Regions from separate parts of the Streptomyces sp. NPDC001941 genome, predicted to be linked through region 2. Evidence: predicted binding sites of a transcription regulator. Region 2 holds the regulator's gene; the other holds the start of a gene.
What was found. Region 2 encodes HspR, which represses chaperone genes until heat shock. Its sites were predicted from a motif close to TTGAGNNNNNNNNNCTCAA; they were not measured.
Positions count from the first base shown of each region.

Region 1: a site for HspR is predicted at 2,917-2,935, ahead of lon (endopeptidase La). Genes of this name have one in related genera too.

Region 1 is NZ_JBEOYE010000063.1:37,603-55,028, reverse strand. It holds gene ABT160_RS32570 (HAMP domain-containing sensor histidine kinase) at 1-284, opposite strand, end outside; gene ABT160_RS32565 (response regulator transcription factor) at 281-1,024, opposite strand; gene ABT160_RS32560 (spermidine synthase family protein) at 1,140-1,799, opposite strand; gene ABT160_RS32555 (rhomboid-like protein) at 2,031-2,780, shown strand; gene lon (endopeptidase La) at 2,958-5,357, shown strand; gene ABT160_RS32545 (trypsin-like serine peptidase) at 5,460-6,356, opposite strand; gene ABT160_RS32540 (lytic polysaccharide monooxygenase auxiliary activity family 9 protein) at 6,442-7,299, opposite strand; gene ABT160_RS32535 (lysozyme) at 7,456-8,277, opposite strand; gene ABT160_RS32530 (MarR family winged helix-turn-helix transcriptional regulator) at 8,488-8,985, shown strand; gene ABT160_RS32525 (hypothetical protein) at 9,033-9,818, opposite strand; gene ABT160_RS32520 (sensor histidine kinase) at 10,202-12,964, shown strand; gene ABT160_RS32515 (roadblock/LC7 domain-containing protein) at 12,961-13,443, shown strand; gene ABT160_RS32510 (DUF742 domain-containing protein) at 13,440-13,853, shown strand; gene ABT160_RS32505 (GTP-binding protein) at 13,834-14,520, shown strand; gene ABT160_RS32500 (styrene monooxygenase/indole monooxygenase family protein) at 14,643-15,875, shown strand; gene ABT160_RS32495 (DUF6879 family protein) at 16,825-17,349, shown strand; gene ABT160_RS32490 (helix-turn-helix domain-containing protein) at 17,339-17,426, shown strand, end outside.
Region 2 is NZ_JBEOYE010000040.1:70,329-82,543, forward strand. It holds gene clpB (ATP-dependent chaperone ClpB) at 2-2,587, opposite strand; gene ABT160_RS25300 (pyridoxamine 5'-phosphate oxidase family protein) at 2,739-3,152, shown strand; gene ABT160_RS25305 ((2Fe-2S)-binding protein) at 3,278-3,610, opposite strand; gene ABT160_RS25310 (helix-turn-helix transcriptional regulator) at 3,945-4,931, shown strand; gene ABT160_RS25315 (heat shock protein transcriptional repressor HspR) at 5,006-5,458, opposite strand; gene dnaJ (molecular chaperone DnaJ) at 5,463-6,650, opposite strand; gene grpE (nucleotide exchange factor GrpE) at 6,696-7,346, opposite strand; gene dnaK (molecular chaperone DnaK) at 7,346-9,190, opposite strand; gene ABT160_RS25335 (glycosyltransferase family protein) at 9,301-10,359, opposite strand; gene ABT160_RS25340 (arsenate reductase/protein-tyrosine-phosphatase family protein) at 10,356-10,928, opposite strand; gene ABT160_RS25345 (tyrosine-protein kinase domain-containing protein) at 10,925-12,215, opposite strand, start outside.

The DNA of each region.
Region 1 (17,426 bases), on a different contig from region 2:
CGCACCCGGCGGGTGTAGTCGCCGTGCGAGATGGACTTCGCGACGGTGTTCATCTCGTCCAGCGGCGCGGTCAGGCCGTGCGCCACGAACTGGGTGATCAGCAGGGTGGCGATCACCGAGAAGACCGTGATGAAGCGCAGTTCCGTCTCGGTGCGCAGGGCGACCATCAGCAGCCCCGTCGTGATGAACACCGAGACCACGACCAGCGTGCCCAGCTTCGTCTTGATCGAGATCGTGAGCGACCTCCTCAGCCGGGACCGGGGTGACGCCGACGACCTGCTCATGGCGCGGGGGTCTCCAGCGCGTAGCCGACGCCGTGGACCGTGCGGATGCGCTCGGCGCCGATCTTGCGGCGCAGCGCCTTGATGTGGCTGTCGACGGTGCGGGTGCCCGAGGCGTCCGCCCAGTCCCACACCTCCGCGAGCAGCTGCTCGCGGGAGAGGACCGCGCGCGGGGTGTTCGCCAGGCAGACCAGCAGGTCGAACTCGGTCGGGGTGAGGTGGACGTCCTCGCCGCGCACCCGCACCCGGCGCTGCGCGTGGTCGATCTCCAGCTCGCCGAGGCGCAGGATGCCGCTGCGCGGCGTCACGGCCGCCAGCGCGGCGCGCTCGACCCGGCGCAGCAGCACGTGCACCCGGGCGGCGAGCTCGCGCATCGAGAAGGGCTTGGTCATGTAGTCGTCGGCGCCGACGCCCAGGCCGACCAGCATGTCGGTCTCGTCGTCACGCGCCGTGAGCATCAGCACCGGCACCGGGCGCTGGGCCTGGACCCGGCGGCAGACCTCCAGGCCGTCGAAGCCGGGCAGCATCACGTCCAGGACCATCAGGTCCGGCTGCCAGGCCTCGGCCGCGTCGACCGCGGCCGGGCCGTCCGTCGCCGTCTGGACGAGGAAGCCCTCCGCCCGCAGCCGTGCCGAGATGGCCTCGACGATGGTCGCGTCGTCCTCGACGACCAGCACCCGGCGCTGGGCACTGGCCGCCGGGTACTGCGCGGCACCGTTGTGGCTGGTGTGTGTCTGCTCCATCGCCCCGCCCCTGTCGCGCGTGTTGATTCCCGCGTCGCTTCCCGCACCGCGCGCGAACCGCGTCCGTAGATCGTGGTGTCCGGTCAGCAGCGTAAGGGCAGTGGAGGAGTTACGGCTACGCAGGGCGAACGCCGAGATGGACCACGTCGGGAACTCCCCGGGCAACCCGCACCTCTTCGGTCCTTACCCCGGTGAATCCGGCATTCCGCAATGACTCTTCGAATTCCCCGGAGGGCTGTGCGGACCACACCGCGAGCACCCCTCCGGGCGTCAACCGCGCGGCGCAGCACGCCAGTCCGACGGGTGAGTAGAGCGACCCGTTGTCCTCGGTGACGGTCCAGTCGGGGCCGTTGTCGATGTCGAGGCAGAGCGCGTCGTATGTGTCCGACGCCTCACGCACGTACCGCACCAGGTCGGTGTGGAGGACCTCGGCGCGCGGGTCGGCGAGCGCCGCCGCGGACAACTCGGCGAGCGGGCCGGTGCGGTGCCACTCGATGATCGCCGACTCCCTTTCCACCACGGCGATCCGGCCCCAGCGCGGCTCGGCCGCGGCGTGCGCGAGCGAGAAGCCGACCCCGAGTCCGCCGATCAGCACGGTGGGGGCGGGCCGGTCGTCCAGGGCGGCCAGCGCCGCGTCGACGAGCAGCCGCTCGGAGCGCCCGTCGGAGGTGTCCATCAGGAAGGTGCCGTTGGCGATGATCTCGTAGTGCGGGCCGTTGCGCCGCAGCACCACTTCGCCGTGCGGTCCCTCGCGGCGGTCGAGTGTCGTAGCCATGACGGCAACGTAGCCGGGTCCGGCGGGCCGGCGCGCCGCCTTTTCCCCGGGGGTGCCGGTGCCGGGGGGAGCCCCGTTGACGTGTGCGCGACGCGCGCGGCCGTGCGATGGTTGCTCCGGGTGGTCGCGGTGTGACGCAGGTCATGGCCGATCCCGGTGATCGTCACGTGGGGCGTGGGGCAGGGTGGTCCGGGGGGCTTGCACAACGGTACGGACGTAAGGAGCCTCGGCGTGGCACAGACGCAGTCGTACGAGCAGTCGTACGCGACGGCGGCCGGGGGTGTCCGCCTGCTCGACGCCATCCCCGCACAGCGCGGCGCCACCCTCCCGGCGTCCCTCGCCACCCCCTGGTGGCGACACGCGCTGCGCCTCCTGCCCACGCCCAAGGGCACCCCGTTCACCTTCGGCTACGCCCTCGTCCTGATCGGCACGTCCCTGTACGCCCAGTACGGCGACCCGGACACGGTCGACTCGCTGCTGCGCGGCTCCAGCACCGACGTGGCGCACCTGGTGAGCAGCCCGCTCACCGTGCTGCTCGGCAGCGCGCTGTGGATCGCTGGCGGGCTGACCTCGCCCTTCGCGCTGGCCTTCCTCTTCGTCCTGACGGCGCTGGAGCGCCGGGTCGGGGCGTGGCGCACGGCCGCGCTGTTCGCCCTGGGGCACGTGGTGGCGACCCTGGCGACGGAGGTGCCGGTGGGCCTGTCCGTGGTGGCCGGCCACCTCCCGGCCAGCTCGCTGCACCGCCTCGACTACGGGATCAGCTTCGGCCTGATGGCCAGCCTGGGGGCGCTGGCGGGCCTGCTGCGCCCGCTGGCCCGCACCGCCGTCCTCGCGGTGGTCTCGCTGATGGTGCTCCAGGACCTGCTGGCCTTCTCCGACCCGCTCTCGGACTGGGGCCACCTGCTGGCCCTGCTGATCGGCGTCGCGAGCTGGCCGCTGGCCCGCCGCTGGGTCGGGGCGTACGGATCCGCCGCGGCCTGAGTCGCGTACGAGGAAGGGCCCCGGAGCGCCGCTCCGGGGCCCTTCGCCGTTGGCCCGGCCCGCGCCCCTGACCTGCGCTTCCCCCTGATCGCTCAGAGCGAACAGCCGTCGGGGAACACTGGGCGGCTCATGTGCATTGAGTCCGTACAGCTCAACTTGACTGCCGAAGGGGAGATCATGGCTTCCACGTCCGCACCGCTCACCCTGCCTGTCCTGCCCCTGGACGACGAGGTCGTCCTGCCCGGCATGGTGGTGCCGCTCGACCTGTCCGACACCGAGGTGCGCGCCGCCGTCGAGGCCGCCCAGGCCGCCGCCCGCGCCGGCGGCAAGCCCCAGGTGCTGCTCGTCTCGCGCGTCGACGGCACCTACGCGGGCACCGGCGTGCTCGGCACCGTCGAGCAGGTGGGCCGGCTCTCCGACGGCGACCCCGGCGCCCTGATCCGGGCCCGCCGCCGGGTCCGCATCGGCGCCGGCACCACCGGACCCGGCGCCGCCCTGTGGGTGGAGGGCACGGCCGTCGAGGAGGACGTCCCCGACCCGCTGCCCGGCCAGGTGGCCGAGCTGGTCAAGGAGTACAAGGCCCTCGCCACCAGCTGGCTGAAGAAGCGCGGCGCCTGGCAGGTCGTGGACCGCGTCCAGCAGATCGACGGCGTCGGCGCGCTGGCCGACAACTCCGGCTACTCGCCGTTCCTGACCACCGCCCAGAAGATCGCGCTCCTGGAGACCGAGGACCCGGTCGCCCGCCTCAAGCTCGCCGCCGACCAGCTGCGCGAGCACCTGGCCGAGCAGGACGTGGCCGAGTCCATCGCCAAGGACGTCCAGGAGGGCGTCGACAAGCAGCAGCGCGAGTTCCTGCTGCGCCGCCAGCTGGAGGCCGTCCGCAAGGAGCTGCGCGAGCTGAACGGCGAGTCCGAGGGCGAGGAGTCCGACGACTACCGGGCCCGCGTGGAGGCCGCCGACCTGCCGTCCCACGTCCGCGAGGCGGCCCTGAAGGAGGTCGAGAAGCTGGAGCGCTCCAGCGACCAGTCCCCGGAGGGCTCCTGGATCCGCACCTGGCTGGACACCGTCCTGGAGATCCCCTGGAACGAGCGGACCGAGGACGCGTACGACATCCGGGGCGCCCAGGCCGTGCTGGACGCCGAGCACGCGGGCCTGGAGGACGTGAAGGAGCGGATCACCGAGTACCTGGCCGTGCGCAAGCGCCGCACCGACCGGGGCCTGGGCGTCGTCGGCGGGCGGCGCGGCGGCGCGGTCCTGGCGCTGGTCGGCCCGCCCGGCGTCGGCAAGACCTCGCTGGGCGAGTCCGTGGCGCACGCGATGGGCCGCAAGTTCGTGCGGGTCGCCCTCGGCGGCGTGCGCGACGAGGCGGAGATCCGCGGCCACCGGCGCACCTACGTGGGCGCGCTGCCCGGCCGGATCGTCCGGGCCGTCAAGGAGGCCGGGTCGATGAACCCGGTGGTCCTGCTCGACGAGATCGACAAGGTCGGCTCCGACTTCCGCGGCGACCCGGCGGCGGCCCTCCTGGAGGTCCTGGACCCGGCGCAGAACCACACCTTCAGGGACCACTACCTGGAGGTCGAGCTCGACCTGTCCGACGTGGTCTTCCTGGCCACCGCCAACGTCCTCGAAGCCATCCCGGAGGCCCTGCTCGACCGCATGGAGCTGGTCCGCCTCGACGGCTACACCGAGGACGAGAAGGTCGTCATCGCCCGGGACCACCTGCTCCCGCGCCAGCTGGAGCGGGCCGGCATCGAGCCCGGCGAGGTGACCCTGGACGAGGGCGCCCTGCGCAAGCTGGCCGGCGAGTACACGCGCGAGGCCGGCGTGCGCAACCTGGAGCGCGCCGTGGCCCGGCTGCTGCGCAAGGTGGCCGCCCAGCACGAGCTGGGGCAGCGGGAGCTGCCGTTCACCGTCACCGACGGCGACCTGCGCGGGCTGATCGGGCGCCCGCACCACGTGCCCGAGTCCGCCCAGGACCCGGCCGAGCGGCGCACCTCGGTGCCCGGCGTGGCCACCGGCCTCGCGGTCACCGGAGCCGGCGGCGACGTGCTGTACGTCGAGGCGTCGCTGGCCGACCCGGAGACGGGCGCGGCGGGGCTGACCCTGACCGGCCAGCTCGGCGACGTGATGAAGGAGTCCGCGCAGATCGCGCTGAGCTTCCTGCGCTCGCACGGCGCGGAGCTGGAGCTGCCGGTGGGCGACCTGAAGGACCGGGGCGTGCACGTGCACTTCCCGGCGGGCGCGGTCCCCAAGGACGGCCCGAGCGCCGGCATCACGCTGGTCACGGCGCTGTCCTCGCTGCTCAGCGGGCGCCTGGTCCGCCCGGACGTGGCGATGACCGGTGAGGTCTCGCTGACCGGCCGGGTGCTGCCGATCGGCGGCCTGAAGCAGAAGCTGCTGGCCGCGCACCGGGCGGGCGTCACCACCGTGGTGATCCCCAAGCGCAACGAGCCCGACCTGGACGACGTCCCGGCCGAGATCCTGGAGAAGCTGGAGGTCCACCCGGTGACGGACGTGCGCCAGGTCCTGGAGATCGCGCTGGCCCCGGCGGAGGTGCCGGTCCCGGCCGCGGCCTGACCCGTACGCGTAGTGAGTGGGTAAGAGGGGAGGGGCCGCGCACACCGCGCGGCCCCTCCCCTCTTGTCCGTACGTACCAGGCGCGCGTCTTGTCCGTACGCCCTAGGCGCGCGCCGCCTTCTCGTACAGCGCCTTCGCCGCGTCGTCGAAGACCACCGCCGTCGTCTCCGCGTCGGTGTCGCCGCCGCTGGTCACGCCGATGATCCGGCCCCGGTGGCCGGCGTCCCGGTAGTCCGCCAGCCAGGGGCCGCCGCTGGTGCCGTCGAAGAAGCCGCCGCACTCCATCAGCATCGACCCGTCCAGGTCGGGGTCCTTGGTGGTGTCGGTGGTGCAGGCGATCGGGTGGTTGTCCGGGTTGTGCTCGGCGTTGGGGTAGCCGAAGACGGTGACCCGGCGCTCGGCCTTCGAGTTCCAGTCCGGCACCTCGGCCCCCACCACCTGCTGCACCTGGCGGCCCTTGGCGTCGGGATCCAGGGTCAGGAAGGCGAAGTCGGTGCTGTCCGCCGCGGTCTGCGCCGCGTCGGAGTCGTCCTGGTCGGAGGAGTCGTCGGAGTCGTCCGGCGGCGGCCACGCGCCGCCCACCTGGACGGCCCGCACCTTCCAGGTGCCCTCGGGCGCCGTCCCCTTGTCCTTGCCGTGGAAGCCGGGCGCGAAGGAGAAGTCCTTCATCGGCGCGCCCTCGTCGTCGAAGACGCAGTGCGCGGCGGTCACCACCACGTTGCCCTTGGGGCTGTCCACGACGCTGGCGCTGCACCAGTGGCCGCCCCCGTCGAGCAGGACGCCCATCGAGGGCAGCCTGGTCTCGGCCGGGACGGCCGACTTCTGGGGCTGGGGCAGCGCGGGCCTCGCCTGGGTGCCGGTGCCGTCCGGATCGACCGCCGCACCGGCGGCGGAGCAGGCGGCGAGCGTGGTGGCCAGGGCGGCGCACCACAGGGCCGCGGCCCCGCGGCGACCCGCGGGCCACGGGCCCGTCCGGCGGGACTGCGTGTTCCGGTCCATGGCACCATCCTCGCTCACCCGCTCCGCTTTCCCCTAGAGAGCGCCGGGTAACACGCGGGTCCTACTGTCCGCCGCCCCGCGGGTGCTACCGCTCCTCGGCGCGGCGGCGGGTGCGGAACATCACCAGGCCCGCCGCGAAGGTCAGGGCCGCCGCGCCGCCCGCGAGGGCCGGGGCCGCCGCGGAGCCGGCCGGGGAGGTCGCTCCGGCCGGGGCGATGGCCTCGCCGCCGCCGTGGCCGTGGTGGCTGACGGTGGACTTCGACGCGCCGGAGGCGATGGTCCGCTCGCTGGGGGCCGCCGCGGCGGCGGCGCCGGAGCCGTAGACCACGTCGGAGCAGCTGTAGAAGGCCTCGGGGCTGTCGTTGCGCTGCCAGACCTTGTAGACGACGTGGCGTCCGGTGCGGGCGGGCAGGGTGCCGGTGAAGTTGTAGTAGCCGTTGTCCGCGGTGCGCGAGGTCGCGTACGTGGCGACGGGCGTGGTGTCCAGGTCGGACCACTTCAGCGGCTTGGTGGGGTCGAAGCCCTGCTTGGTGATGTAGACGGTCATGGTGCCCGAGTGGGCGGCCGTGGCCCGGAACCTGAAGCCGAACGCGCCCGCCTTGACGCTGGTGGCCGGCCAGTCGGTGCGGGCCCAGTCCAGCGCGCGGTACTTCTCGCGGTTGGCCGAGCAGAGCTTGCCGTCCGGGATGAGCAGCTGGTGTTTGCCGTCGGCGTTGGCGATGTTGACCTCGTTCCAGTCGTACAGCGGCTGGGTGCCCGAGTCGGCGACGAGGTCCTTGCAGACCTGGGACTTGGGGGTCTCCGGGCCCTCCGCGTAGCACGCGGCGATCCGGCTGACCGGGTTGAACACCGCGCCGTGGGCGCTCGCCGTGCCGGGGGTGAGGACGACGAGCGCGGTGGCGGCCGCGGCGCCGAGGGCACCGGCCGTTCGGTAGGCGGACATGCGTAACTCTCCCTGGGCGTGGGGGTGTTGGCGTCCCGGAGAGCGTTGCATTGGTCTGGACCAACAGGCAAGAGGTCTGGACCGATCCGTTCACCCCGAGGACACCCCGGCGCCGCTCACGCCGGGGTGTCCTCTGCTGGGGTGGGTGCCGCGGCGTCAGCCGTTGGCCAGCGCCTGGACCCGGTCCAGCGCGCCGTTGAACCGGTTGTGGTCGCCGACGCCGGGGCCCGTGGAGGTGTACTGCCACATGGTGTGGAAGCCCCAGCCGGCCGGGAGTTCGCCCACGGTCGTGTTGTAGCGGGCGACCCACAGCGGGTAGGTCGCGCCGAAGGCGGCGGAGTTGCCGGTGCACTGCTTCCACCAGCTGGTCGCCGTGTAGATCACCGCGTCGCGCCCGGTGCGCGCCCGGTACTGGTTCAGGAAGTCCCGGATCCAGGTCACCATCGACGCCGCGCTCTTGCCGTAGCACGCGTCGCCGTAGGGGTTCCACTCGATGTCCAGCGCGCCCGGCAGGGTGCGGCCGTCGCGGGACCAGCCGCCGCCGTTGTCGACGAAGTAGTCGGCCTGCGCGGCGCCGCCCGTGGTGTCGGGGGTGGCGAAGTGGTAGGCCCCGCGGATCATCCCGACGTTGTACGACCCGTTGTACTGCTGCGCGAAGTACGGGTTCTTGTAGTACGTGCCCTCGGTGGCCTTCACGTAGGCCCACTTCACGCCGCTGTTCCACAGGCCCGCCCAGTCGACGTTGCCCTGGTGGCTGGAGACGTCGACGCCCTCGGTCTGGGCGGCGCGGTCCTGGCGCGGCAGGCCGCCGACGCCGTCGTGGGAGGGGACGCCCATGCCGAGGTGGGCGGAGCCGCGGGCGGGGCGGTCGGCCGCGCCGGCGCCGCCGGGCAGGGCGAGCAGCAGGGCGAGGGCCGCGAGCAGGGCGGCGGCCAGGGTGGCGCGGGTGCGGATGGTGCCGGGTCTGTGCGCGGGCATGGGGTGCCTCCGAACAGCATCGGTGGGGGGACTGGGGACCTGCCCTAGCGTGGACATGTCAGTCTTGAAGCTACGCACGTAGAACCCCGCGGTGGAAGGGCCCCGGGGTGCTGCCGTTGGTCTACTCCTGCGAAATACTTGCCCAGCTGCGGCGATGGGCGCCGCCGGAAGAAACTTTCAGTCTCGTAAGACGCGGCGAAGGGTGCTGACGTGCACGGAAGCGGTACGGGAAGTGAACCGGGGCCGACCGGCGGACCGTCCGGGCAAACTGGTGTGGACCACGAATTCCTGGCACTGGAGCGGGAGTTGGGGGTCTTCCTGCGACGCGCCCGGGCCTCCTCGGGGGAGATGGCCCGCGAGGTCCACCCCGATCTCGAACCCGCCGCCTACGGCCTGCTGGCCCGGCTGGAGGAGGCGGGCCGCCAGCGCGCCACCGAACTCGCCGGTTACTTCGGCGTCGGCAAGGCGACCATGAGCCGCCAGCTGCGCGCCCTGGAGGACCTCGGCCTGGTCGCCCGCGACCCCGACCCCGCCGACGGCCGCGCCTGGCTCGTCGGGCTGACCGAGGAGGGCCGGGCCCGCTTCATCCGGGTCCGCGACGCCCGCCGCGACACCTACGTGCGCAAGCTGGCCGGCTGGGACCGCGGCGAGGTCGCCGAACTGGCGCGGCTGCTGCACCAGTTGAACGCCCGCGCGGGCGAGCAGTAGGACGGGCCGACGGGGCCCGCCGCCCGGACCGGCGGCCCCATGAGGTCCTACGGCTCCACGAAGACGGCCGTCGCGTCGTCGTGCCGCTTCCAGCGCGGGGCCTGGCCGCGCTCCTCGGCCTCCGCGTCCTCCAGCGCCCGCACCCGCTCCACCAGGCCGCGCGGGCCCTCCTTGCGGAGCACCCCGAAGCAGTCCGCCCAGTCGCCCGCCGCGAACAGCTCCACCCAGCGCGAGGCCCCGTCGGTGAGCGCCGCCAGCGCCCGTACGTCGGCGCGCGGCGTCGTCCCCGTCACCGCGCGGGCCGCCACCGACGGGTCGGCCGCCGCGGTGAAGAAGCCGCCCTCGGCGTTGCGCAGCCGGTCGGTGGCCTCCAGGGAGCGCAGCACCTCGCGCGGGACCCGGTCGAGCCGGTCGTCGAGCACCGCCGTCACCCGGGCGTCGGGGGACTCCAGGAGCAGCGCCGAGTCGGAGAGGACCAGGTGCTCGACCGCCTCCTCGTCCCAGCGCACCAGGACCGCCGTCGCCTGGGGCGTACGGACGTGAGAAAGGTCACAGGTGCCGCGGTGGGCGTCGGCGGTGCGCCGGATTGCCTCGGCGAGGATATCGGCCAGGGTCATGTCACGCCGCGAACCGGACAGTTCGGTCAGCGCCCCGCCGAGCCGGGCGGTGAACCAGGGCACCGAGTGCACGCACCCGTCGTCGCCGCGCGGCGGTGTCACCCCGTCGAGCAGGACGACCGTCCCGCCCCGGCCGGAGGCGGGCAGTGCCACCGCCGCCCAGTCCTCGTTGGGGCGTTCGGGCAGGCCGGGGACCGTCACCAGTTCGCTGTGCATGATCCCCAGTCTGCAGGACTCCTTCACATCGCCCGCAAAGCGGCCGAAATTGGCCTGTACCAAGGGGCGGGGGCGTGGTCGGGGCCCGGAATCGAAGGCTCCGTGGAGCTGCGGGCGGGCATCCTGCCAAAGCCGCGACGGAAGTTCCAGCCCGCGTCCCACGGCGCCCCACGGGCCGCTCACCGGTGAGTTGTTCGCCAACTCCGGAGTGATGTTCACTCGTTCAGGTGGCGGAGCAGCCGATTCGCGCCTCCCTCCCAAATCCGCTGGAATGGTCTGAAGCCGTATCAGGGGCAGGCGGCTGGAGGTGCTTTCGTCAGTGACGTGTGTGACTGCGTGAGTGACCGGTCGTCACCTCTGCCTCCAGGGCGGACGAGTCGAGATTGCGAGCACCGGTGCAGAAGCGCAGTGACACTCCCGGCGACCCTCAGGCTCCGGGGGGCCGCAGCGTGCGGGTCCGCAGCCGGCTCGTCGTGGGCGTCGCCCTCGTCGGGCTGACCGTGGTGGCCGCGGGCGCGCCCGCCGTGCTCGCCGCCTCCGCCGAACTCAACGACGCCCAGAACCTGGTCACGCTCGCCGAGCTCGACCGGCAGGCCGTCTCCCTCGCGCACTCCCTCGCCGACGAGCGCGACACCGTCGTGCGGTACGTGGCCTCCGGCCGTACCGGCAAGGGTCTCGACGCCTCCGCCACCGCGCGCGTGGACCGCCAGGTCGAGGAGGTCCGCGCCGCCGCCCCCGACGCCCTGCGCCGCGAGCTGGCCAAGGTGCCCACCCTGCGCCGCACCGCCCTGACCGGCGAGGGCTCGGCCCTGGAGGCGCACCGCGCGTACTCCGCCGTCATCGTCGCCCTCCAGGCCGTCGCCGCCGACCTCGCCGAGCGCAACCCGGCGGGCGTCGCCGAGTCCGGCCGCGCCCCCGCCGCCCTCGGCATCGCCGTCGAACAGGCCTCCGCCACCCGCGGACTGCTCCTCGCCGCGCTCAGCGCCCGCTCCGGCGACGACGGCGGCCAGGACGGTTCCGGGCAGGAGGGTTCCGGGCAGGACGGGGCTGGGCAGGACGGTTCCGGGCAGAACGGTTCCGGGCAGGACGGCGAGGTCCGCGGGTCCAGCCCCGGCCGGCTCCGCGACGCCGCCACCGCCCTCGCCCAGCAGACCCGGGTGCGCGAGCTCGCCGCCCTCGCCGACTTCGACCAGGCCGCCTCCCCGGCGGCCCGCTCCTCGCTCTCCGGCACGCTCAGCGGGCCCGAGATCAAGACCGCCGAGGGGTACCTGGCCAGGCTCACCGACCAGCCCCGGCTCAGCTCCGGCGAGCGCGACACCGACCCGGCCCGGCTCAACACCGCGCTCTCCGCCCGCATCGAGCAGATGCGCGGCGTCGAGGCCGCCCTCGCCTCCGGCCAGGTCACCCAGGCCGCCAAGCTCCGCGACGACGACGTCACCGGCCTGGAGCTGCGCATCGCCCTGCTCGGCGGCTGCCTGCTCGTGGCCATCGGCGTCTCCACCGCCGTCGCCCGCACCCTCACCCGCCCGCTCGCCGTGCTCCGGCTCGGCGCCGCCCGGCTCGCCGCGGAGCCCGAGGCCGAGGAGCCGGTGCGCTTCACCGGCCGCAACGACGAGTTCGCCCAGGTCGTACGGTCCCTCAACACGCTGCACGGCAAGCTGCGCGACCTGTCGGCCCGGGCCGAGAGCCTCGACGCCGATCGCGACGACCAGGCCGGGGCCCGCGAGGCGCTCGCCGCCGAACTCGCCGAGCAGGCACGGCAGGCGCGCGAACGCACCGGGCAACTGGCCACCGAGGTGGAGCGGCTGCGGCACACCGTCCACCACACCTTCGTCAACCTCTCGCTGCGCACCCTCGGCCTGGTCGAGCGCCAGCTGGGCGTCATCGAGCGGCTGGAGGAGAAGGAGCAGGACCCGGAGCGCCTGGCCACCCTCTTCAAGCTCGACCACCTGGCCACCGTCATGCGCCGCCACAGCGAGAACCTGCTCGTCCTGGCCGGCCACGAGCACGTGCACGGCCACCCCGGGCCCGTACCGCTGGTCGACGTGCTGCGCGCCGCCGTCAGCGAGATCGAGCGGTACGAGCGGGTGGCCATCGAGTCGCTGCCGCCGCACGCCCACGTGGCCGGGTTCGCCGCCGACGACCTGAGCCACCTGATCGCCGAACTCCTGGAGAACGCCACCTCGTTCTCCCCGCCCGACTCCAAGGTCCGCATCTCCGGCTGGCTCCTGGAGGGCGGCGAGGTGATGGTCACGCTGGCCGACGACGGCATAGGGATGGCCGCCGAGCGGCTGGCCGAGCTCAACGCCCGGCTCGCCGACCCCGACCCGGACGACCACGGGGGCGAGGGCCTGGGCATCCGGGTCACCGCCCTGCTCGCCGCGCGCCACGGGGTCCGGGTGCAGCTGAGGGAGCAGCAGCAGGGCGGCGTGGCCGCCGTGCTCGTCCTGCCCAAGGCGCTGCTCCCGGCCGCCCCGCCCACCACGCTGCTGCCGCCGGTCGTCACGGTGCCGGGCGCGCCGCCCGCGCTGAACCTGCCGGGGTCGGTCGCCGAGGCCAACTCCAACGCGCTGCCCGCCCGTACGCGCGGCGAGTCGGAGAGCGAGACCACGCTCCAGTTCCGTTTCCCGGCGCCGTCCGCCGAGGAGCGGCCCGCACCCGCGCCGGAGCCCGAGCCGTCGGCCGTACGGGACGAGCCCGGGTCCGTACGGGACGAGCCCGCGCCCGCACCCGTACCGGAAGAGCCCGCGGGCCACGGACCCGTACGCGACGAACTCGTACGCGATGAACTCGTACGCGACGAATCCGTACGCCACGAACCCGTGGGCGACGAACCCGTACGGGAAGAGGCCGCTTCCGTGGCCGAGCCCGTGCACGAGCGGCCCGCCGAACCCGGGCAGGAGCCGCCGCGCACCACCGACAAGGGGCTGCCCAAGCGCACCCCGAAGAACGTCCGGCCCGCCGCCGCCCCCGTACAGAGGCGCGGGGGCGTCGACGCCGAGGCCCTGCGCCGCAAGCTCGGCGGCTTCCAGCGGGGCGCCGAGGACGGCCGCCGCGTCGCCGAGCGCGAAGCGGGGAACACGCGGTCCGGGGGATCCACCACCACTCAGACGTCGGGGGAGACAGCCGAGGAGGCACGCAGTTGACTGCGACCGGCACATTCGGACTGAGCAGCGAGGCCCGCAACCTCCACTGGCTGCTGGGGAACCTCGTGGAGGAGGTGCCCGGCGTCGTCTCGGTGGCCGTGGTCTCCTCCGACGGGCTGCTCCTGCTGTCCTCGGACCCCGAGCGGCGCGTCGGCCCGGCCGACGGCCGCCCCGACGGGCCGCGCGGCTCCAGCGCCGACCTCGCCACCATCGTCTCGGGCATCGCCAGCCTGACCATCGGCGCCGCCCGGCTGATGGACGGCGGCGAGGTCAAGCAGACCATGGTCGCGATGGAGCAGGGCAGCGTCTTCGTCACGTCCATCAGCGACGGCTCGCTGCTCGGCGTGCACGCCGCCCCCGACTGCGACATGAGCGTCATCGCCTACCACATGGCGCTCTTCGTGGGCCGGGCCGGACACGTTCTGACCCCCGAACTCCGCAGCGAGCTGCGCAAGTCGATGGAGGGGAACGACCGGTGACGTCCGCCACCCACAGGCTCCCGGTGCGCGGCGAGGGCCGCAGGCCCGCCCGGGTCCGTCCGTACTCCCTGACCGGCGGCCGCACCCGGTTCGGCCACGTGCTGCTCGTCGAGACGTTCGTCTCCAGCGCGCCCGCCCTCGAAGCACCGCCCGAGCGGCGCGAGCTGACCGGCGGCGCGCTCGCCTCCCGGGTGATGCCCGAACTGCGCGCCATCGTCGAGCTCTGCCGCCGCATGCGCACCGTCGCCGAGATCTCGGCGCTGCTGCGCATGCCGCTCGGCGTGGTCCGGGTGCTGCTCAGCGACCTGGCCGACCAGGGGAAGATCCGCGTCTACGGGACCGGCCACGGAGAGGGCCGCCCCGACCGCGCACTGCTCGAAAGGGTGCTCAGTGGACTCCGCCGTCTCTGACGTCTCCGACCCCGGCCTCCGCGACCCCCGCGCCGCGGACCCGCTCGGCGCCGCCGTACCGGCCCAGCCCGGGGCCGCCACCCAGGAGGTCCTGCAGCCCTGGGAGCTGGACCACACCCGGGCGCCGGTGGCCACCAAGGTCGTCGTCGCGGGCGGCTTCGGCGTCGGCAAGACGACCTTCGTCGGCGCCGTCTCGGAGATCGCGCCGCTGCGCACCGAGGCGCTGATGACGCAGGCCAGCGAGGACAGCGACGACCTGTCGGGCACGCCCGACAAGCTGACCACCACCGTCGCCATGGACTTCGGTCGGCTCACGCTCGACGACGACCTGGTGCTGTACGTCTTCGGCACGCCCGGCCAGCAGCGGTTCTGGTTCATGTGGGACGACCTGGTGCGCGGGGCGATCGGCGCGGTCGTGATGGCCGACACCCGGCGCCTGGCCGACTGCTTCCCGGCCCTGGACTACTTCGAGAGCTGCGGACTGCCGTACGTCGTCGCGGTCAACCACTTCGAGGGCACCGAGCGCTTCGAGGCCGAGGACGTGCGCGAGGCGCTGTCCGTGGCCCCGGACGTACCGGTGGTGATCATGGACGCGCGCAAGCGGTTCACCGTGGTGGAGACCTTGCTGTCCCTGGTGGGGCACGCGCTGGACGCCACGCCGGAATAGCGGCCGCCCCGGAAGATCGGCGCCCCCCCCCGCACAGCCGGCCAGGCGGGCGCCGGGCCACCCCCACTCCCGGCCACCCCCCACCCCCGTCCCCGCACACCTCACCGAAAGACACCACCGCCATGCGGAAGATACTCATCGTGGGGGCCGGCCAGTCCGGCCTCCAGCTCGCCCTCGGCCTCCAGGCGCGCGGCTACGAGGTCACCCTGATGTCCAACCGCACCGCGGACGAGATCCGGTCCGGCCGGGTCATGTCGACGCAGTGCATGTTCCACACCGCGCTCCAGCACGAGCGCGACCTCGGCATCAACTTCTGGGAGACCCAGGCCCCGCGCATCGAAGGCGTCGGCGTCTCGATCGCCGGGCCCGACTCCTCGCGGCCCATCGACTGGGTGGGGCGGCTGCGCGGGTACGCGCAGTCCGTCGACCAGCGGGTGAAGATGGCGGGCTGGATGGAGACCTTCGCGCAGCGCGGCGGCCAGCTCGTCATCCACGGCGCCGCCGTCTCCGACCTCGACTACTTCGCCCGCGCCTACGACCTGGTGCTCGTGGCCGCGGGCAAGGGCGAGCTGGTGTCGATGTTCGGCCGCGACGCGAGCCGCTCGGTGCACACCGAGCCGCAGCGCGCGCTGGCGGTCGCGTACGTGCACGGCATGGGCCCGCGCCCGGAGCACCCGGAGTTCGACGCGGTGCGGTGCAACGTGGTGCCGGGGGTGGGCGAGCTGTTCGTCATGCCGACGCTCACCACCTCGGGCCGGGCCGACATCCTGTTCTGGGAGGGTGTGCCGGGCGGCCCGCTCGACGCGTTCCGCGGGATCAAGGACCCGGCCGAGCACCTGTCGCTGACCCTGGAACTGATGGAGCGCTTCACGCCCTGGGAGTACGCGCGCGCCACCCGGGTCGAACTCACCGACGCGGGCGGCACCCTGGCGGGCCGCTACGCGCCCACGGTCCGCAACCCGATCGGCCGGCTGCCCGGCGGCGGCGCGGTGCTCGGCGTCGCCGACGTGGTCGTCGCCAACGACCCGATCACGGGCCAGGGCTCCAACTCGGCGGCCAAGTGCGCGGCTTCCTACCTGGACTCGATCGTCGAACGCGGCGACAAGCCGTTCGACGAGGAGTGGATGGGGGCCACGTTCGAGCGCTACTGGGACACAGCACGCCACGTCACCAAGTGGACGACGGCGATGCTGGGCGCCCCGCCGGAGCACGTGCTGAACCTGTTCGGCGCGGCGGGGGAGGTCCCGGCGGTGGCGGACCGCATCGCGAACGGCTTCGACGACCCGTCGGACTTCGAGGGGTTCTTCTACGACCCGGAGAAGGCGGGGGCGTACTTGGCGGGGTTGGGGGACTGAGACGGGCGGGCTCGGGTTCGGGCTCGGGCTGGAGGCTGGGGGGCTTGCGCCGGGCCTGGGTTTGCACTGGGGCCGAGGGCCGAGAGGCTTGCGCGGCCCGGAGCCTGGGCTGGCGGCCGGGTGGTTTGCGGGGGGCCAGGAGGCTTGGGCTTGGCCTGGGCTGAGGGCCGGGTGGTTTGTACTGGGCCCGATGGCCTCACCCGGCGTGCCTCGTGCGGGGTGAGCCTGCGGGGTGGTGAAGGGCTGTGCGGCGGTGCTGCCGCAGTGCGCCTGGGACCGGCCAGGCGTGCCTCGTCCAGGGCTTGTTGGTCAGGTAGTCGCGGGGTGCGGGGGCGGCAGCCCCGCTGGGGGTGCTGGGGGCGAAGCCCCCGCGGGGCGGTGCTCTTCGCGGCCAGTTCTTCGCGTGTGCGTTGTGGGCCTGTGGTCGTGGGGCGGGCCGGATCGAGGGTTGCGGTTCCGCTGGGTGCTCGCGGCCGCGACGGACCGGGCCCGTGTGGCGGCCAAGGCTGGGGCAGGCCCTTTCCCGCCCTTTCCCCAAAACCTCCGGCAGTTGGGGTGGATGCTGCTGTGCCCTCCGCAGGACCGGTGTACCTCGTGTGGGGTGCCGGGGCGAAGCCCCGCTGGTTCGCTGCCCGCACCAGCTGCGCCGTTCCCCCCGCCGCCGGAGGCTTTCGGGAAGTGGCGGGGCGGGGACTGCCTGGCCTCGGGTGGTGGAGCGGCGCCGCGACTGCCGGGACCACGAGTTCTACCCGACTACGCCAATATTGGCGTCGGCGCATGGACGCCCAACTGCCCCGGCTCGTAACGTCCTCGCGACCGGTCCGCAGCAGGCCGGACCGAGGGGCATCATGGCTCGTGAGGAACTGATCCGCCTTACCGGCAGCGGAACCGGCCTCTGACGGACAAGGACTCGTCGAGATCTCCGAGGAGACGTTGAAGGAGGCGCTCCGTGCTCTTGGCTGGTGAGGAGTGGGCCGCGCGCTTCGAGAGCTTCACCCGTGAAGCGTGGCGACTTGAGACCCTGCCGCAGTACCTCATGCCGCAGGAGGCCGAAGAGATCCAGGCTTGGCGCGACGGCGCACGAGTCGACCCCCGCACCGTAGCGAACGAGTACACCGAACGGTTGCGACGGCAGGCGTCGGAGGGACGTGTGCAAGGGCGCGTTCACATCGTCACGCGCCCGCTTTCCGAGTACCTGCGTTTCGAATTCCACCAGTATTACTTCGCCCATGCTCTGGCCGGTGAAGACATCCGCATCATGGACGTGACCGGCAGACCCAATCCGCTGGAAGGCGTCGGGGACTTCTGGATGTTCGACCACTCCGAGGTGGTCCACATGAACTACCACCCCGACGGAAGGCAGATCAGTCGGGAAGTCCATGAGGGTGACGTTGCACCGTTCGTGGAATACCAGCGAATCGCCGTAGCCGGGTCCGTGCCCTTCGAGGAGTACGTGAAGGATCTTGACACTTGAGCCTGAGCGGCTGGGACAGTCCAGATCCGACCTGGCCGAAGCGTTGCGTACGGAGCGCAAGCGAGCCGGTCTCAGCC
Region 2 (12,215 bases):
CTCAGCTCTTCGGGCCGACCAGCAGGTCGTCGCCGACCCGCGAGACCAGCACCGTGTCGCCGTCGCGGACCTCTCCGGCGAGGATCTCCCGGGCGAGCCGGTCGCCGATCGCGGTCTGGATCAGGCGGCGCAGCGGGCGTGCCCCGTAGGCGGGGTCGTTGCCCTCGTCGGCGAGCCAGGCCAGGGCCTCGTCGGTGACCTCCAGGGTGAGGCGGCGGTCGGCGAGGCGGCGGGCGAGGCGGTCGATCTGGAGCCGGGCGATGCGGCCGAGCTCCTCGCGGTCCAGCGCGGAGAAGACCACCAGGTCGTCGAGGCGGTTGAGGAACTCGGGCTTGAACGAGGCCCGCACGAGCTCCAGGACCTGCTGCTTCTTCTCCTCCTCGGTGGTGGTGGGCTCCACCAGGTACTGGCTGCCGAGGTTGGAGGTGAGCACCAGGATGGTGTTGCGGAAGTCGACCGTGCGGCCCTGGCCGTCGGTGAGCCGTCCGTCGTCGAGGACCTGCAGCAGGACGTCGAAGACCTCGGGGTGGGCCTTCTCGACCTCGTCCAGCAGGACCACGCTGTACGGGCGGCGGCGGACGGCCTCGGTGAGCTGGCCGCCCTCCTCGTAGCCGACGTACCCGGGCGGGGCGCCGACCAGGCGGGCCACCGAGTGCTTCTCGCCGTACTCGCTCATGTCGATGCGGACCATGGCGCGCTCGTCGTCGAAGAGGAAGTCCGCCAGGGCCTTGGCCAGTTCGGTCTTGCCGACGCCGGTGGGGCCCAGGAAGAGGAATGAGCCGGTGGGGCGGTCGGGGTCGGCGATGCCGGCCCGGGTGCGGCGCACCGCGTCGGACACGGCGCGCACGGCCTCGCCCTGGCCGATCAGGCGCCGGCCCAGCTCGTCCTCCATGCGCAGCAGCTTCTGCGTCTCGCCCTCCAGCAGGCGTCCGGCGGGGATGCCGGTCCAGGAGCCGACCACGTCGGCGATGTCGTCCGGGCCGACCTCCTCCTTGACCATGGTGTCGGTGCGGGCCTCGGCCTCGGCGGCGCTGGCGGCCTCCAGCTCCCGCTCCAGCTCGGGGATCTGCCCGTACAGCAGCTTGGAGGCGGTGTCGAAGTCGCCGTCGCGCTGGGCGCGCTCGGCCTGGCCGCGCGACTCGTCGAGCTTCTCCTTCAGCTCGCCGACCCGGTTCAGGCCCTCCTTCTCCTTCTCCCAGCGGGCGGTCAGGCCGCGCAGCTCCTCCTCGCGGTCGGCGAGGTCCCTGCGCAGCTTCTCCAGGCGCTGGCGGGAGGCCGGGTCCGTCTCGTTCTTGAGCGCCAGTTCCTCCATGCGCAGCCGGTCCACCGAGCGCTGCAGCTCGTCGATCTCCACCGGCGAGGAGTCGATCTCCATGCGCAGCCGGGACGCGGCCTCGTCGACCAGGTCGATGGCCTTGTCCGGCAGGAACCGGGAGGTGATGTACCGGTCGGACAGCGTCGCGGCGGCCACCAGGGCCCCGTCGTTGATCTGCACCTTGTGGTGCGCCTCGTACCGGCCCTTCAGCCCGCGCAGGATCGCGATGGTGTCGTCCACGCTCGGCTCGGCCACCAGCACCTGCTGGAAGCGCCGCTCCAGCGCCGGGTCCTTCTCGATCCGCTCGCGGTACTCGTCCAGGGTGGTCGCGCCCACCATCCGCAGCTCGCCGCGGGCCAGCATCGGCTTGAGCATGTTGCCCGCGTCCATCGCGGAGTCGCCGCCGGCGCCCGCGCCGACGACCGTGTGCAGCTCGTCGATGAACGTGATGACCTGCCCGTCGGATTCCTTGATCTCCGACAGGACCGTCTTCAGCCGCTCCTCGAACTCGCCGCGGTACTTCGCCCCGGCCACCATCGCGCCCAGGTCCAGCGAGACCAGCCGCTTGTTCTTCAGCGACTCCGGCACGTCGCCCTTCACGATGCGCTGCGCCAGGCCCTCCACCACCGCGGTCTTGCCCACGCCGGGCTCACCGATGAGCACCGGGTTGTTCTTGGTGCGCCGCGAGAGCACCTGCACCACCCGGCGGATCTCCTGGTCCCGCCCGATCACCGGGTCGAGCTTGCCCTCGCGCGCGGCCGCCGTGAAGTCCGTGCCGAACTTCTCCAGCGCCTTGTACTGACCCTCCGGGTCGGGTGTGGTCACCCGGCGCCCTCCCCTTGCCTTCTCGAACGCGTCCAGCAGCCGCTTCGCCGTGGCCCCCTGCTGGTCCAGGACCTCGCCGGCCGCCCCGCCCTTGGCGGCGATGCCGATGAGCAGGTGCTCCGTGGACAGGTAGTCGTCCCCCAGCTCCTTGGCGCGCTGGGAGGCGTCGGCGACGACGGCCAGCATGTCGCGGCTGGGCTGCGGGGGCGAGACGGTGGAGCCGGAGACGCTGGGCAGGGCGGCCAGGACGCGCTCGGCGCCGGCCCGGACCGCCGCCTGGTCGGCGTCCACGGCCGCCAGCAGGTCGGTCACGTTCTCGTTGTCCTGGCCCTCGAGCAGGGCGAGCAGCAGGTGCGCCGGAGTGAGGTCCGGGTGCCCCCCGGACACGGCGCGGCCGGTGGCCGCGTTGATCGCGTCCCGGCTCTTGTTGGTCAGCTCGGCGTCCACGTGCGTCTTCTCCTCCTCGTGCGCGGTCCGTCCACGTCATCACGGGCTATGACTCATCCAACGTACACAAAGTTGAGTCTATTCCACTCAATCTGATGACGGGAGGTCGCCGGGCGGTCCGGCGGCCGGGCGGAGCGGTATTTTCCTCGCCATGGCGACAGACCCAGGCAACCCCGATCCGACCTATCTCGCCTTCTGGCGCGAGCGGCACGTGAGCACGCTGACGACCCCCCGCGCCGACGGCACGCCGCACGTGGTGGCGGTGGGGGTGACGTACGACCCCGAGGGCGGCGAGCGCGGCATCGCGCGCGTGATCACCAACCGGCACAGCCGCAAGGCCGTGAACGTGCTGGCCGCGGGGGCCGACGGGGCGAGGGTCGCGGTCTGCCAGGTGGACCGGCGCCGCTGGGCGACCCTGGAGGGCGTCGCGCGGGTGCGCACCGAGCCGGAGGCCGTCGCGGACGCGGTGGAGCGCTACGCGGCCCGCTACGGCCGCACGCCGTCGCCCAACCCGGACCGCGTGGTCATCGAGATCGCGCTGACCCGGGCGATGGGGCGGGCCTGACGTCCGCCGCGGGGCGGACGCGGAGCACCCGCGGACAGCACAGCGGCGCCATCGCGTTTCAGGTCCGCGATGGCGCCGCTGTGTGGGGGAAGTACCCGAGCGATTTGTAACGACGGGGGAATCGCTCAGGCACTGCGGGGGGTGGCGGTGATGGTCTCCGGGTCGTCCAGCTGGTCCACGAGCTGGTGGTCCCGCTGGTCGAGGTTGACGAAGATCATGCCGTACCTGATGGCACAGCGGACGGGCTGCGGTGCCCCGCGGGGGCGACGCAGACACCGGTAGGCGCGTACGTCCTCGTCCTCTTCACGGGCGACGACGATCGGCTCCCCGAAGAGGGTGACCATCAACGAGTCGCCACGGTGGGGGATGGCCGTGACGAGGTCGATGAAGTGCCACCCGGAGCGGTACGCCGTGGCCATCTCGCGCCGGAAGACCCGGTCGTCGGGCGGGACGGTCATGCGACGGAGTCCCTGGCCGGTGCGCCCTCCCACGTCGGCTCGCGGTGAGCTGCCGCGGCGGCTTCCCACGTGGGCTCGCCCGGGGCCGCGACGACACCGTGCACGGACATGCCGTGTGCCACGGGATCACTGTGGGCGGCGAAAGCGCCGAGAGCGGCTGCCGAGGCAACAGCTATGACGCCAAGTGCACGAACCATCCTGGTCATGGCCGGTCTCCACCTCTTTTGATCATTACCTCCTCCCCCGCGCCTATGACGATGGCTCACTCCGAACCCTTCCACCAGCAAGTCCAGGCATCATGTTCCTGTAATTCAGGACCCTGAGGGGGGTGCAAATGCAGTTGAAGAGGGGCAATTCGGAAAACGGGCATACCCACGGCGAGCTGTGCGAGGAGGGAAAGCGGCTTTATGCGGCCGCTCTACGAGCCGGACGCATCGCCCGTTCCGAGGCCGAAACCGCGACCTGCGTCATCGAACTGGCCCTGCTCCACCCGGACCCGGACGACCCCGACTGGTTGCGGCCCGTACCCCCGTCCATCGCGCTCAACCAGCTCATACACCCCATCGAGCGCGAGATACAGGAACGCAGGCAACTGACTATCTCGTTGGCCGACACCTTCGAGCCATTCCTGACGATCACCACCCCGGACCCCGCCGGGAGCCAGGCGATCAGCGTCCTGGAGGGCCTCAGCGTCATCAACGCGACGCTGGACAGGGTCATGGACGAGTGCAACGAGGAACTCCTCACCATCCAGCCCGGCAGCGGGCGCCGCCCCGAGACCGTCCAGGCGGGCCTGCGCCGCGTCGAGCCGCTGCTCGACCGGGGCGTCCGGATGCGCACGCTCTACCAGCACACCGCGCGCCACCACTCCGCGACCATGGGATACGTCGAGCGCATCTCCCCGTACGGACTCGAGGTCCGCACCCTGGAGGAGATCATCGACCGGCTGATCATCGTTGACCGGAAAGTTGCCTTCGTGCCCGCGCGGAGCGATAGGAGGGTCGCCCTCGAACTCCGGCACGAGGGCCTGGTGCAGTACCTGGTCGGCGTCTTCGACCAGTTCTGGCTGTACGGCATCCCCTGGGAGGACGAGGTCGTCGCGTACGCCACCGTGCTCGGCGGCGTCAGCGGCGTCCAGCGCTCCATCGCCAAGCTCCTGGTCGAGGGGCACGTGGACGAGGCGATCGCGCGCCGGCTCGGCATGAACGTGCGCACCTGCCGCGCCCACATCGCCAAGCTCGCCTCCAGCCTGGGCAGCGGCAGCCGCGCCCAGCTGGGCTACCTGATCGCGCAGTCCGGGATCCTGGAGCAGGACCAGTGACCACGGGCACAACGCCGCAGGGCCCCTCCGGAGACCGGAGGGGCCCTGCGGGCGCGTGACGGCGCGCGGGGTGGCTACTCGCCCCGCTTGGGGCGCCACACCACCAGCGCGCTGGTGTGCTGCACGTCCTGGTACGGGACCAGGTCGCGGCGGTAGGAGGCGTGGACCTGGGCCTCGCGCTGCTGCATCGCGACCGCCGCGCCCTCGACCGCGGCCGACAGCTCGGCGACGCGCTGCTGGAGCGCGGCCACCTGGTTCTCCAGCTCGATGATGCGCTTGATGCCGGCCAGGTTGATGCCCTCGTCCTGCGACAACTGCTGCACCTGGCGCAGCAGTTGGATGTCGCGTGCCGAGTAGCGCCGGCCGCGGCCCGCGGTGCGGTCCGGCGAGACCAGGCCGAGCCGGTCGTACTGCCGGAGCGTCTGCGGGTGCAGCCCGGACAGCTGGGCGGCGATCGAGATGACGTAGACGGGCGTCTCGTCCGTCAGTTCGTACGGATTGCGGCCGCGCCCCGATCGGCTGTCCATGGCCTCATGCTCCCTTCGCCGCCTGGAACAACTCCGCCCGCGGGTCTTCGCCCACGGTCGCCTCGCGGTAACTCTCCAGCGCCTCGCGGGCCTTGTCGGACAGCTCGGCGGGCACCGCCACCTCGACCGTCACCAGCAGGTCCCCGCGGGTGCCGTCCTTGCGGACCGCGCCCTTGCCGCGGGCGCGCATGGTGCGGCCGTTGGGCGTGCCGGCGGGCAGCTTCAGCGTCACCGGCGGGCCGTCCAGGGTCGGCACCTTCACCTCGCCGCCGAGCACCGCCTCCGGGTAGGTGACGGGCACGGTCACGGTGAGGTTGTCGCCCTTGCGGCCGAAGACCGGGTGGGCGTCCACGTGCACCACGACGTACAGGTCGCCGGCCGGGCCGCCGCGCTCGCCCGCCGCGCCCTTGCCGCGCAGCCGGATCTTCTGGGCGTCGGAGACGCCCGCCGGGATCCGGACCTGCATGGTGCGGGCCGACTTGGCGCGGCCGCTGCCGTGGCAGACCTCGCAGGGGTCCTCGGCGATCAGGCCGCGGCCCTTGCAGTCCACGCACGGGTCGGTCAGCGAGAAGCCGCCGCCGGAGCCGCGCGAGACCTGTCCGGTGCCGACGCAGGTCGGGCACACCCGGGGGGTGCCGTTCTTGTCGCCGGTGCCGGAGCACGCCTTGCAGGGCGCCTGGCTGGACAGCCGCACGGGGACCGTGCAGCCGTTGACGGCCTCGGTGAAGCTCAGCGTGACCTCGGACTCCAGGTCCTGGCCGCGCCGGGGCTGGGTGCGGGTGGCGCCGCCCGGGGCGCCGCCCCGGTTGAACAGCCCGCCGAACACGTCGCCGAGGCCGCCGCCGAAACCGCCCGCTCCGGGGCCGGAGCCGCCCCCGCCCTGGGCGCCCCCGAAGAGGTCGCCCAGGTCGAAGTTGAAGCTGCCGCCGCCGGGGCCCGGGCGGAAGCCGCCGTTGCCGAACAGCGCCCGGGCCTCGTCGTACTCCTTGCGCTTCTTGGGGTCGCCGAGGACGTCGTTCGCCTCGGAGATCTCCTTGAAGCGCTCCTCCGCCTTGGCGTCGCCCTTGTTGGCGTCGGGGTGGTTCTCCCGGGCCAGCTTGCGGTACGCCTTCTTGATCTCGGCGTCCGTGGCGTCCTTGGGGACGCCGAGGACCTTGTAGTAGTCCTTCTCGACGAAGTCCTTCGTGCTCATCGACGTCCCTCCTTCCGGACGCTTGGGTTCGCGTCGGCCTGTGCGTCAGCCCTGTTCGGGGCCACCGCTCTCCTCGTCCGCCTGCGGCTCCTCCTTGGCGGCCGGGGCCGCCCCGGGCTGGGGCTCGGCGACGGCCACCCGCGCGGGGCGGATGGTGCGCTCACCGATCCGGTACCCGGGCTGGAGGATCGCGACGCAGGTCGTCTCCGTGACGTCCGGCGCGTACGCGTGCATCAGGGCCTCGTGGATCGTCGGGTCGAAGGGCTCGCCCTCCTTGCCGAACTGCTGCAGGCCCATCTTCGCCGCGACCGTCTCCAGCGACTCCGCCACCGACTTGAACCCGCCCACCAGCTCACCGTGCTCGCGGGCACGGCCCACGTCGTCGAGCACCGGCAGGAGCTCGGTCAGGAGGTTCGCGACGGCGATCTCCTTGACCGTGATCCGGTCGCGATCGACCCGACGACGGTAGTTCTGGTACTCGGCCTGGAGCCGCTGGAGGTCGGCGGTGCGCTCGCCGAGGGCGGTGCGCACCTGGTCCAGCTGTGCGGTCAGGCCGGCGGACTGTGCCGCGTCCCCGGCCGGGGCCGCCTTGCCCTCCTCCTCGGAGGGGGACTCGGCGGCCTCGGCGGCGTCGTCGGGGGTGGCGCCGGAGGGGACGTCGGGCTTCTCCTCGAAGCCCGGGGTCTCCTCGGACATCAGGCAGCGCCGCCCTTCGGCTTCTCGTCGTCGACGATCTCGGCGTCCACGACGTCGTCGTCGGCCTTGGGGGCCTCGTCACCGGCGCCGGCGGCGGCACCCTGGGCGCCCTGGGCGTCGGCGTAGAGGGCCTGGCCGAGCTTCTGGGAGACGGCCGCGACCTTCTCGGTGGCGGTGCGGATCTCCGCGGTGTCCTCGCCCTTGAGCTTCTCCTTGAGCTCGGCCACCGCCGTCTCGACCTCGGTCTTGACGTCGCCCGGGACCTTCTCCTCGTTGTCCTTGAGGAACTTCTCGGTCTGGTAGACGAGCTGCTCGGCCTGGTTGCGGGTCTCGGCCGACTCCTTGCGGCGCTGGTCCTCCTCCGCGTACTGCTCGGCCTCCTGGCGCATCCGGTCGACCTCGTCCTTGGCGAGCGAGGAGCCGCCGGTGACGGTCATCTTCTGCTCCTTGCCCGTGCCGAGGTCCTTCGCGGTCACGTGCATGATGCCGTTGGCGTCGATGTCGAAGGAGACCTCGATCTGCGGGACGCCGCGCGGGGCCGGGGGCAGGCCCGTCAGCTCGAACATGCCGAGCTTCTTGTTGTACGCCGCGATCTCGCGCTCGCCCTGGTAGACCTGGATCTGCACGGACGGCTGGTTGTCCTCGGCCGTCGTGAAGATCTCGGAGCGCTTGGTCGGGATCGTGGTGTTGCGCTCGATCAGCTTGGTCATGATGCCGCCCTTGGTCTCGATGCCGAGGGACAGCGGGGTGACGTCGAGCAGCAGGACGTCCTTGACCTCGCCCTTGAGGACACCGGCCTGGAGCGTGGCGCCGATGGCGACGACCTCGTCCGGGTTGACGCCCTTGTTGGCCTCCTTGCCGCCGGTCAGCTCCTTGACGAGCTCGGCGACGGCGGGCATGCGGGTGGAGCCGCCGACCAGGACCACGTGGTCGATCTCGGACAGCTGGATGCCGGCGTCCTTGATCACGTTGTTGAACGGGGTCTTGCAGCGCTGCAGCAGGTCCTCGGTGAGCTGCTGGAACTGGGCGCGGGTGAGCTTCTCGTCCAGGTGCAGCGGGCCCTCGGCGGACGCCGTGATGTAGGGCAGGTTGATCGTGGTCTCCGTGGAGGAGGAGAGCTCGATCTTCGCCTTCTCGGCGGCCTCGCGCAGGCGCTGGAGCGCCATCTTGTCCTTGGACAGGTCGACGCCGTGGCCGTTGCTGAACTGCTTGACCAGGTAGTCGACGACGCGCTGGTCCCAGTCGTCACCACCGAGGTGGTTGTCGCCGTTGGTCGCCTTCACCTCGACGACGCCGTCGCCGATCTCGAGGAGCGAGACGTCGAAGGTGCCGCCACCGAGGTCGAAGACCAGAATGGTCTGGTCGTCCTTGTCGAGGCCGTAGGCCAGGGCGGCGGCGGTCGGCTCGTTGACAATACGGAGCACGTTCAGACCGGCGATCTCGCCGGCCTCCTTGGTGGCCTGGCGCTCCGAGTCGTTGAAGTACGCCGGGACGGTGATGACCGCGTCGGTCACCTTCTCGCCCAGGTACGCCTCGGCGTCGCGCTTCAGCTTCTGCAGGATGAACGCGCTCATCTGCTGCGGGTTGAAGGTCTTGCCGTCGAGCTCGATCTTCCAGTCGGTGCCCATGTGGCGCTTCACCGAGCGGATGGTCCGGTCCACGTTCGTGACCGCCTGGCGCTTGGCGACCTCGCCGACCAGGACCTCGCCGTTCTTCGCGAAGGCGACGACGGACGGCGTGGTCCGGGCACCCTCGGCGTTGGTGATGACGGTGGGCTCGCCGCCTTCGAGAACGCTGACGACGGAGTTAGTCGTGCCCAGGTCGATGCCGACCGCACGTGCCATTTCGATTCCTCCAGCTGACTTGAGTGGAACAGGCTCAAGGATGCATCACCCGTCAGCAGGAGTCAACAGACCTGAGTCAGGCCGACTCAACTCTTATCCGCCCCTTACGCTCACACCGTCCGCATCGAGGCCCTGACCTGCACCATTCGGGTATAGACCGGCTTGAGGCGCTTCTGCATCCGCTCCGTCGTCAGCCGCTCCACCACCCCGCCCGCCACATGGGCCAGCCGCCGCGTCCCGCTGCGCCCGGTCGCCGAGAACACCTTCCCGGCCCGCTCGCGGAAAACCTCGTCGGAGGCCGTCCAGAACCAGGACCCCCGGTCCGCCGCGGCCGGGTACAGCCGCTGGAAGCCGAGCTCCTTCTCGTACATCAGGTTCCACAGGGTCAGCCCGAGGATCACGTCCCGGTCGGTGAGGTAGCGCCGCCACGGCGCGGTCGGCACCACCCGTACGTGCGCGCTCAGTTCGCGCACCTCGACGGCGCGCACCGCGTAGTTCATGAAGTGCTCGTCGGTGTGGAACACCTCCGCGCCGCGCGCGTGCCGCTCCAGGGCCAGCTCCCAGGCCCGCTCGATCCGCTCCAGCAGCAGCGGCAGCCGGGCCCCGGGCAGCACGTAGAAGGAGCCGCTGTACTTGGGGTGCGCGGCGTCCGGCTCGCCCAGGTCCCGGTGCATCTCGTCGCAGCAGCGGGCGTACTGCGCCAGCGCGGCGGCCTCCTCACCCCGGTGGAACATGTCCTGCGCGCTCTCGGTCTGCACGCCCACCGCGTCCCCGCAGGCCGCGAGCAGCGCGTCCAGCGGGCGCAGGCAGAACATGTCCGGGTCGATCATCACCAGCGTGCCGCCGCGCCCGGCCAGCGCCGCCACCGCGTCCAGGTGGAACAGCGAGCTGAGCCAGCCGTGCCCGTAGCCCTCCGGCGGCCGGTGGGCGAACGGCTCGACGAGCACCTCCACCCCGATCGCGGCGAGCTCCCCGGCGAACGGGGCGGGCACCGGGTCGGTGGTGACCAGCACCAGGTCGGCGCCGGGGTTGAAGCGCCGCAGCGAGCCGTAGGCGACGACCATGCAGCGGTAGTACGTGTACGCCGCGGGCTCGCCGATGCGCCCGCGGGCCTGCGGACTGTCCGACTTGGGCATCACGGCGAAGGCCATCGCCACGGTGGTGGTCATGGGCACACCTTCCTCAGGCTCGGGTCGAGCGCCACGGCGAGCGCGAGGACCGCCTCGCGGATCTCCAGGGCGCGGGTGCGCAGCACCTCGTAGGGCTGCCCGTAGGGGTCGCCGATGCCGTCCCCGTCGGGCGGCACCACCGCCAGCGCGCCGCGCCGGGAGGCGGCCAGCGCGACCGCCCCGGCGGCCGAGCCGGCCGAACCGGCCCGCGCGGACAGGCGGTTGAACTCCTTGAGGGTGAAGCAGCGGCGCATCGCCAGCGGGCACAGCCGCACCGCGGCCTCCCGGTGCGCGCGCTCCAGGCCGAGCACCAGGTCCGCCCCGGCCACCAGGTCCGCGGTCAGCCGGCGCGCGGTGAAGCCGCCCTCGCGGCCGCCGAGCGCGGCGATGACCGAGCGGGTGGCCGGGTCGAGGACGGCGGGCTGGGCGGCGGTCCCCGCGCTGGTCACCCGGTAGCCGGACGCCGGGAGCGCGGCGGCCAGCAGCCGCTCGGCGATCGGCGAGCGGTGCAGGTTGCCGGTGCAGACGAACAGCACCCCGAAGGCGCCGGGACCGGCCGCCCCGGTCATCGCGCGGCCACCGGGGGCCAGGCCTTGACCTGGATCTCGCCGGTGTACTCGTAGTAGGCGCCGGCCCGGTCGCCGCGCGGGCGCGGGGTCATGGAGAGCACCACGCCGAGCAGGTTGGCGCCCACCGAGCGCAGCGTGTCGGCGGCCGAGACGCTCTGCTCGCGCTTGGTCCTGCGGGCCCGCACCACCATCACCACGCCGTCCATCCGGGAGGCCAGGGCCACCGTGTCGGCGACGGGCAGCACCGGGGCGGTGTCGACGACCACGGCGTCGAAGCGCTCGGCGAGCTCGGTGAGCACGGTGCGCATCTGGCCGGAGGCGAGCAGTTCGGCGGGGTTGGGCGGGACGGCTCCGGCGGCCAGCACCTGGATGCCGCCGGGCCCGTCCTGGAGCACCGACTCCAGCGGGGCCTGGCCGATCAGCACGCTGGTCAGCCCGGCGCCCTCGACCAGGCCGAGCCGGGCCGCGACCTGCGGGCGGCGCAGGTCGGCGTCGACCAGGCAGACCGAGCGGCCCTCCAGGCTGAGCGCGGCGGCCAGGTTCACCGAGGTGGAGGTCTTGCCCTCGCCGGGCAGCGCGCTGGTGACGGCGATCAGCCGGGGGGCGCGGTCGACGGCGGCGAAGCGCAGGTTGGTGCGCAGCTGGCGGTAGGCCTCGGCGCGCGGGGAGTGGGCCTGCTGGCCGAGCGCGAGGACGGTCTCCTGCTCGGTGCGCTCCATCGGGATGGAGCCGAAGACCGGCACGCCCAGGGCGCCGCCCAGTTCGCCGGTGGCGCTGAAGGTGGTGTCCAGGGTCTCGCGCAGCACCGCGAGGGCGAAGCCGAGGAGCAGCCCGCCGACGGTCCCGGCCGCCAGGTTCAGGGCGGGGCGGGGGCTGACGGGGGCGTCGGGCACGGAGGCGTACTCGGCGACGGACAGCCGCACCGGGATGGCCCCGCCGTCGACGGGGGTCTCCAGGCGGCTGACGGCGGCGACGAAGTGCCGGGCCACGGAGTTGGCGACGTGCGCGGCGCGGCGCGGTTCGGTGTCCCGTACCGCGATGTCGATGAGGACGGTGCCGACCGGCGAGGAGGACTCGATGCGCTCGGCCAGGCGCGCCGGGGTCGTCTTCAGGTCCAGGTCGTCGATGACGCCTTCGAGCACGGGGGTGGAGCGCACGATGTCGGCGTACGACTGCACCCGCTCCTGGCCGAACGTACTGACCTGGGCCAGTTGCTGAGTATCCGTCACCGCCCGTGCGGAGACGAAGATCTGGGTGCGCGCCTGGTAGCTGGGGTCGACCAGCCAG